Regions from separate parts of the Kitasatospora sp. NPDC001132 genome, predicted to be linked through region 1. Evidence: predicted binding sites of a transcription regulator. Region 1 holds the regulator's gene; the other holds the start of a gene.
The links. The regulator HrcA, encoded in region 1, represses chaperone genes, less so after heat shock. The targets are predictions, from matches to a motif close to TTNGCACTCNGNNNNNCNGAGTGCNAA.

Region 2: a site for HrcA is predicted at 2,105-2,131, ahead of groES (co-chaperone GroES). Genes of this name have one in related genera too.

Annotation. Positions count from the first base shown of each region.
Region 1 covers NZ_JBSFKF010000003.1:391,163-395,368, forward strand. The annotation lists gene dnaJ (molecular chaperone DnaJ) at 1-1,114, opposite strand, end outside; gene hrcA (heat-inducible transcriptional repressor HrcA) at 1,190-2,224, opposite strand; gene htpX (zinc metalloprotease HtpX) at 2,509-3,429, shown strand; gene pspAB (PspA-associated protein PspAB) at 3,520-4,104, shown strand; gene ACWDBE_RS06410 (DUF3097 domain-containing protein) at 4,129-4,206, shown strand, end outside.
Region 2 covers NZ_JBSFKF010000042.1:4,851-9,056, forward strand. The annotation lists gene ACWDBE_RS34960 (polysaccharide deacetylase family protein) at 1-457, shown strand, start outside; gene ACWDBE_RS34965 (THUMP-like domain-containing protein) at 433-1,629, opposite strand; gene ACWDBE_RS34970 (hypothetical protein) at 1,688-2,023, opposite strand; gene groES (co-chaperone GroES) at 2,273-2,578, shown strand; gene groL (chaperonin GroEL) at 2,695-4,206, shown strand, end outside.

The DNA.
Region 1 (4,206 bases):
GCCGGGAGAAAAGGCCCTGCTGGCCCGGTGCGAACTGGCCGGACGGGCGCTCCTCGCCACGCAGCACCGCGAGGCGGCGCAGCAGCTCCTCCTGCTCGGCGTCGAGCTTGCTGGGCGTCTTCACCTCGACGTGCACTATCAGGTCGCCCCGGCCGCCGCCGCGCAGGTGGGTGATGCCCCGGCCGTGCAGCGGGATCGACTGCCCGGACTGGGTGCCGGGCCGGATGTCGACCTCCTCCAGGCCGTCCAGGGTCTGCAGCGGCACCTGGGTGCCGAGCGCGGCCGCCGTCATCGGGATGGTGACGGTGCAGTGCAGGTCGTCCCCGCGCCGCTGGAAGATGTTGTGGGTGGTCTCGGCGATCTCGACGTACAGGTCGCCGGCCGGGCCGCCGCCGGGGCCGACCTCGCCCTCGCCGGCCAGCTGGATCCGGGTGCCGTTGTCGACACCGGCCGGGATCTTGACGGTCAGGGTGCGGCGGGCCCGCACGCGGCCGTCGCCGGCGCACTCCGGGCACGGGGTCGGCACGACGGTGCCGAAGCCCTGGCACTGCGGGCAGGGGCGGGAGGTCATGACCTGGCCCAGGAAGGACCGGGTGACCTGGGAGACCTCGCCCTTGCCGCGGCACATGTCACAGGTCTGCGCCGAGGTGCCGGGGGCCGCGCCCTCGCCGCTGCAGGTGGTGCAGGTGACGGCGGTGTCGACCTGGAGTTCCTTGGTGGTGCCGAAGGCGGCCTCCTCCAGGGTGATCTCCAGCCGGATCATGGCGTCCTGGCCGCGGCGGGTGCGCGAGCGCGGGCCGCGCTGGCCGGCCGCGGCGCCGAAGAAGGCGTCCATGATGTCGGAGAAGCCGAAGCCCGCCGCGCCGGCCCCGAAGCCGCCCGCACCGCCGCCGCCCGGGGACAGCGGGTCCCCGCCGAGGTCGTAGACCTGACGCTTCTGCGGGTCGGAGAGCACCTCGTAGGCGGCGTTGATCTCCTTGAACCGCTCCTGCGTCTTCGGGTCCGGGTTGACGTCCGGGTGCAGTTCGCGTGCCAGGCGCCGGAACGCCTTCTTGATCTCGTCCTGCCCCGCATCCCGTCGGACGCCGAGTACCGCGTAGTAGTCCGTGGCCACCAAATGCTCCGCTTGTTCCGCCTGTAGTAGTGCTGCGACTGGACGCCGCCGTCGGAGGCCCGACGGCGACCCTTGCTAGGACTCGGCCAGGATCTGGCCCACGTACCGCGCCACCGCTCGCACCGCCCCCATTGTGCCCGGGTAGTCCATCCGGGTCGGACCGATCACACCCAGTTTCGCCACGCTCTCGTCGCCCGAACCGTAGCCGACCGAAACGACCGAGGTGGAATTCAGCCCCTCGTAGGCGATCTCCCGCCCGATCCGGACCGTCATCCCGGCGTCCGCGGTCTCACCCAGGAGACGGAGCAGGACGACCTGCTCCTCCAGGGCCTCCAGCACCGGCTGGATGGTGAGCGGGAAGTCGTGCCCGAAGCGGGTCAGGTTGGCCGTGCCGGCCAGCATGATCCGCTCCTCGTTCTGCTCGGCGAGCGTCTCGAACAGCGTCGCCAGGACCGTGCTGACGGTCGGCCGGTCGGCCTGCTCGAACTGCGCCGGCAGCTCCTCCAGCAGCCCCGGGACCTCCGGGAGGCGCCGGCCGGCGGCTCTCGCGTTGATCCGGGCCCGCAGGTCCGCCAGCACCGTCTCGCCGACCGGGCCCGGGCAGTCGACCATCCGCTGCTCGACCCGGCCGGTGTTGGTGATCAGCACCAGCATCACCTTGGCCGGGGCCAGCGCCACCAGCTCGATGTGCCGGACTGTGGAGCGCGTCAGCGACGGGTACTGCACCACCGCGACCTGCCGGGTGAGCTGGGCGAGCAGCCGCACGGTGCGGGCGACCACGTCGTCCAGGTCCACCGCGCCGTCCAGGAAGTGCCGGATGGCCCGGCGCTCGGGGGCGGTCATCGGCTTGATCTCGGCGAGCTTGTCGACGAAGAGGCGGTACCCCTTGTCGGTGGGGATGCGGCCGGCGCTGGTGTGCGGCTGGTGGATGTAGCCGTCCTCCTCCAGCGCCGCCATGTCGTTGCGGACGGTCGCCGGGGAGACCCCGAGGTTGTGCCGCTCCACCAGGGCCTTGGAGCCGACCGGCTCCTCGGTGCCCACGTAGTCCTGCACGATCGCGCGGAGCACCGCGAGCTTGCGTTCGTCCAGCTGGCGGACCTCACCGGCCATGGGGCACGCACCTCCGTCCTCGCACGTCGTCCGACCGTGTCCCTCGCTGCGGGCCGTTCCGGGGCCCTCGGCCTTGGCACTCTGAACGTACGAGTGCCAGAACCGTACCTGCCAGTGTACGGCCCGGGTCCTGTGGCAGGAACGGCCCGACCGGGGTGATCCTGCCCGCAGTTCCGGACACGGCCCGCGGGGCCCCGCCGGTTCGATCCTCCCGGCGCCGCAGTGGTGCCGGGAAGCCGTCCGGGTGGCAGCATCGAAAGCGACGGCGAACGGAGGAGCAAGCGATGTCGAGCTCGGGCCAGCACACCCGTTTCGCGCCCGACCGCGGCCTGACCAGCCGCATGGTCGCGACGATGTTCGTGATCGGGCTGCTGTACGTCGGTTTCACCGGCCTGCTGATCGCGCTGCTGCGCGGCGCCTGGCCACTGATCGTCCTGATCTCCGGCGGGCTGTTCGTGGCCCAGTTCTGGTTCAGCGACAAGATCACCGAGCGGGCGATGGGCGCCCGCCAGGTGTCCCCGGAACAGTTCCCCCAGCTGCACGGCACGGTCGACCGGCTCTGCGCCCTCGCCGACATGCCCAAACCCCGGGTGGCGGTCGCCGACAGCGACATGCCGAACGCCTTCGCCACCGGCCGCAACCCGCAGAACGCGGTGGTCTGCGTGACCACCGGGCTGCTGCGCCGGCTGGAGCCGGAGGAGCTGGAGGGCGTCCTCGCCCACGAGCTGTCGCACGTCGCCCACCGGGACGTCGCGGTGATGACGATCGCCGGCTTCCTCGGCGTCCTCGCCGGGGCGATGACCCGGATCGCCGTGTACGGCGGGTTCATGGGCGGCGGGCGCAACAACAACGACCAGAACGCGGCCGTCCTGGCGCTGATCATCCCGCTGGTGTCGATCGTCGTCTACGCGATCAGCTTCCTGCTCACCCGGCTGCTGTCCCGCTACCGCGAGCTGGCCGCGGACCGGGCCGCAGCGCAGCTCACCGGCCGGCCCAGCGCCCTGGCCTCGGCGCTCACCAAGGTGACCGGGCAGATCGCGGCCATCCCCAGCAAGGACCTGCGCCAGGCGCAGCCGTACAACGCCTTCTACTTCGCCCCCGCGCTGAGCGCCCGGGAGACCGCCTCGCAGCTGTTCTCCACCCACCCGACGCTGGAGAAGCGGCTGGAGCAGCTGGCGAGGATCTCCGGGCAGCTCGGACACTGAGCCCGACCCGACCCACCGATTCCGTCCCGACCCGTCCCAGCCGATTCCGACCCGACCCGTCCCAGTCCGTTCCGTCCCGAAAGGACCGCCGTGGGATTCCTGGACACCCTGTTCGGCCGCACCAAGCCCGTCAAGCCCGACCTCGACCAGCTGTTCGGCGTGCCGTCCGCCGCGCTCACCCTGGAGGCCGGGGCCGGGTTCACCCCCACCGGGCTCGGCTCGGTCTGCTTCGCCGCCGTCGAGGGCGCGGCCTTCGTCCAGGTCGAGCAGCAGGTCAGGGCGCTGCTGGACGCCGACACCGAGCGCGGCGGCGTCCCGGTGGAGGCCTCCAAGGACGGCTACGGCTACACCTGGCTGCTCGCCCGCCACCGGCCCGAGGAACTGCCGGAGCTGGTGAACGACCTGCACGCGGTCAACAGCGAGCTGGAGGCGAACGGCTTCGGGCCGCAGCTGCTCTGCTCGCTGGTGGCCTTCCGCAACCCCGAGGGGCAGTCGCTGGCCCTGGTCTACCTGTACAAACGGGGAACGTTCTACCCCTTCGCCCCGATGCCCGGCGGCGGGGAGCGGCGCAACAGCCCGCTGGAGCTGCAGGTCAACGCGATGCTGGGGAACGACCTGCGGCTGGAGAAGGACCTCAGCCGCTGGTTCCCGGTCTGGGGCGCGCCGGGCCTGTGACGGTCCGTCCGTAGACTCGCGACCATGCGCAGCCGCCAGTACGGACCCGACCTGACCCCGCCGTGGAAGAAGCAGCAGCCCGCCCCGGAGGTGCCCGCCGAG
Region 2 (4,206 bases), on a different contig from region 1:
CTACGGCTACTTCAAGCCGCTCCAGGCGCTCGGCAACCACGTCCAGAACCACACCGTCGACCACCCGGTGATGAGCAAGATCCCGGCGGAGAAGCAGAAGTCCGAGATCTGCGACGCGCAGTCCGCGCTCACCCAGCAGTACGGCACGCCCCCACTGCTGTTCCGTCCGCCGTTCGGCGACGGCGCCAACACCCCGACGCTCAACACCTCCGTCCAGCAGTGCGGCCCGCGGGCGATCGTGCTGTGGCGCGAGTCGATGCAGATCCACGACATGCAGTACCAGTCGGGGGACAAGAAGCTGAAGCCCGGCGACATCATCCTGGCGCACTTCCGCGGCCCCAAGGAGCTCAAGGGCGCCACGATGACCCAGATGTTCGGCGACCTGCTGGCCCGGATCCAGGAGCAGGGCTTCTCGGTGGCCCGGCTGGAGGACTACGTCCAGGCGCCCGCGTCCTGAGGAGCCCGTACGGGCTGCCCCAGCATCATCAGCGGTCCGTGGTCGGTGCGGCTGAGGATCACCGTGACGGTGTTCGGCCCGGAGGGCTTGAGCTGGCGGCGCAGCTCCTCCGGGGTGATCGCCATCCCGCGCTTCTTGATCACCACCGTGCCGACCGCGCGCTCGCGCAGCAGCGCCTTCAGCCTCTTGATGTTGAACGGCAGCACGTCGGTGAGCTCGAAGGCGTGCGCGTACGGGGTGGCGACCAGCTCGTCCGAGGTCAGGTAGGCGATCTTCGGGTCGATCAGCCGGCCGCCCACCTGCCCGGCCACCTCGGCCACCAGGTGGGCCCGGATCACCGCGCCGTCCGGCTCGTACAGGTACCGCCCGACCGGGCCGGCCGGCGGGTCGGGCAGGTCGCCGCCGGTCAGGCTGGCGCCCTGCGGCAGCAGGGTGGCGCGGTGCGGGCTCGCGGCCCGGGTGCCGAACCAGAGCACCGCCTCCTTGACGTCGCCGTGGTCGGAGACCCACTCGGCCTCGGCGTCCTCGGGCACGGCCTCGTGCGGGATGCCGGGGGCCACCTTCAGCGCGCCGATCGGGGTGCGCCGGCCCGCCTCGATCGCCCAGGAGAGCGGCGGGGCGTACGCCTCCGGGTCGAACACCCGGCCGCGCGAGGTGCGCCGGGCCGGGTCGGTGAACACCGCGTCGTAGCCGGTGACGTCCACCTCGGCGACGTCCGCGCAGCGCACCTCGACCAGCTCGGCCAGGCCCAGCGCGGCGGCGTTGGCCGCGGTGGCGGCGCAGGCCGCCGGGTCCTTGTCCACGGCCAGCACCTCGATGCCCGCCCTGGCCAGCGCCAGCACGTCGCCGCCGATGCCACAGCACAGGTCCGCCAGCCGTCGTACGCCGAGGTCGGCGAACCGTCGCGCCCGCCACTCGGCGACGCTGCGCCGGGTGGACTGCTCGACCCCGTTGGGCGTGAAGTACATCAGGTCGGCGTCCGCCCCGAACTTCGCCCGCGCCCGCTGCCGCAGCCGCGCCTGCCCGAACGCCGCCGACACCAGCTCCGCCGGGTGCTCCCGCCGCAGGCGCGTCGCCAGCGCCAGTTCCTCCTCGGGGGTGAACTCGCGCAGTTCGGCGAGCAGGGCCTGGCCCTCGGGGGTCAGCAGCGGCTGGAGGTTCTCGGTGTCCACGAGGCCATTCTCGCCGGTCGGGCGAGGAGGAACGCGGTCACGGCCACGCCGGACGTCGTCACCGCCACAGGACGCCCGAGGAGAAGAGCGCCGGCAGCACGAGCGGGGAGAGCGCGGCGGTGACGGGGAGGAAGCGGTAGCCGGACCGCCGGGTGCGGAAGGCGACCACGAGGCCCACGGCCAGCGTGACGACCGGGGCGGCCAGCATCCCGATGCCCAGGAAGGCCCAGATGAGCCCGTCCCCGTCGTCACCGTGCCCGGGGCCGCTGCCGAGGCAGACGACGAAGGAGAAGACGACGAACGGCAGTACGGCTCCTAGCAGCGGCAGTGCCAGCAGGGAGAGCGCCGCGTCCTTGAGCCTGGACGGGTCGATACGGGCCGGGATCGGGGTCATGGCAGGGAGTCTGTCGGGGCGGGCCGCCTCGCACATGAGTACGGCTACTCATCCGCGAACCGGAGGCCCGAGGGCGCGCCGTTGGCACTCTGGTTGACTGAGTGCTAACACGGCCCTATGGTCGTCCTTGGCACTCCCCACCAGGAGAGTGCTAACGCGACGACGCGTGTCTGACCCCCGCGACGGCAGACCCGCAGGATCGCCCCTACCCGTTAGAAAACCCCGTAATCTCCGAAGGGGAGCTCGGACGTGACCACCAGCAGCAAGGTTGCCATCAAGCCGCTCGAGGACCGCATCGTGGTCCAGCCGCTCGACGCCGAGACCACCACGGCCTCCGGCCTGGTTATCCCGGACACCGCCAAGGAGAAGCCCCAGGAGGGCGTCGTCCTGGCCGTCGGCCCGGGCCGCTTCGAGGACGGCCAGCGTCTGCCGCTCGACGTCGCCGTGGGTGACATCGTCCTGTACTCGAAGTACGGCGGCACCGAGGTGAAGTACCAGGGCGAGGAGTACCTGGTGCTCTCCGCCCGCGACGTTCTCGCGATCATCGAGAAGTAAGACGTCCCGACCCGCCCCGGATCCGTGTCCCAAGTGACAGGGGCCCGGGGCGTGGTTGTTGGTTCACGTAGTTCGGCGGCCGGTGGCCCGGCCGCAGCCCCGAGGGAATAGGGAACATGGCGAAGATCCTGCAGTTCGACGAGGACGCCCGCCGCTCGCTGGAGCGCGGTGTCAACAAGCTGGCCGACACCGTCAAGGTGACCATCGGCCCCAAGGGCCGCAACGTCGTCATCGACAAGAAGTTCGGCGCCCCGACCATCACCAACGACGGTGTCACCATCGCCCGTGAGGTCGAGCTGGACGACCCGTACGAGAACCTTGGCGCGCAGCTCGTCAAGGAGGTCGCCACCAAGACCAACGACGTCGCGGGCGACGGCACCACCACCGCCACCGTGCTGGCCCAGGCCCTGGTCAACGAAGGCCTGCGCAACGTCGCCGCCGGCGCCGGCCCGGCCGCCCTGAAGAAGGGCATCGACAAGGCCGTCGCCGCCGTCTCCGAGCACCTGCTCTCGGTGGCCCGCGAGATCGAGGGCAAGGACGACGTCGCCGCCGTCGCGTCCCTCTCCGCCCAGGACACCCAGGTCGGCGAGCTGATCGCCGAGGCGATCGACAAGGTCGGCAAGGACGGTGTCATCACCGTCGAGGAGTCGAACACCTTCGGCGTGGAGCTGGACTTCACCGAGGGCATGCAGTTCGACAAGGGCTACCTGTCGCCGTACTTCGTCACCGACGCGGAGCGGCAGGAGGCGGTCCTGGAGGACCCGTACATCCTGATCAACCAGGGCAAGATCTCCTCCATCCAGGAGCTGCTGCCGCTGCTGGAGAAGATCCTCCAGGGCGGTTCCTCCAAGCCGCTGCTGATCATCGCCGAGGACGTCGACGGCGAGGCGCTGTCGACCCTGGTCGTGAACAAGATCCGTGGCACCTTCAACGCCGTCGCCGTCAAGGCCCCGGGCTTCGGTGACCGCCGCAAGGCGATCCTCGGCGACCTGGCCGTCCTGACCGGTGGCCAGGTCATCTCCGAGGAGGTCGGCCTCAAGCTCGACCAGGTCGGCCTGGACGTGCTGGGCACCGCCCGCCGCGTGACCATCACCAAGGACGAGACCACGGTCGTCGACGGTGCCGGTGACGCCGAGGCCGTGGCCGGCCGCGTCGCCCAGATCAAGGGCGAGATCGCCGCGACCGACTCCGACTGGGACCGCGAGAAGCTGCAGGAGCGCCTGGCCAAGCTGGCCGGCGGCGTCTGCGTCATCAAGGTCGGCGCCGCCACCGAGGTGGAGCTGAAGGAGCGCAAGCACCGCCTGGAGGACGCCATCTCGGCGACCCGCGCCGCGGTCGAGGAGGGCATCGTCGCCGGTGGTGGCGCCTCCCTGGTCCACGCCGCCAAGGTGCTGGAGGACGGCCTGGGCCTGTCGGGTGACGAGGCCACCGGTGTCGCCGTGGTCCGCAAGGCGCTGCACGAGCCGCTGCGCTGGATCGCCCAGAACGCCGGCCTGGAGGGCTACGTCATCACCTCCAAGGTCTCCGAGCTGGAGATCGGCCAGGGCTACAACGCCGCCACCGGCGAGTACGGCGACCTGGTGAAGGCCGGCGTCATCGACCCGGTCAAGGTCACCCGCTCCGCCCTG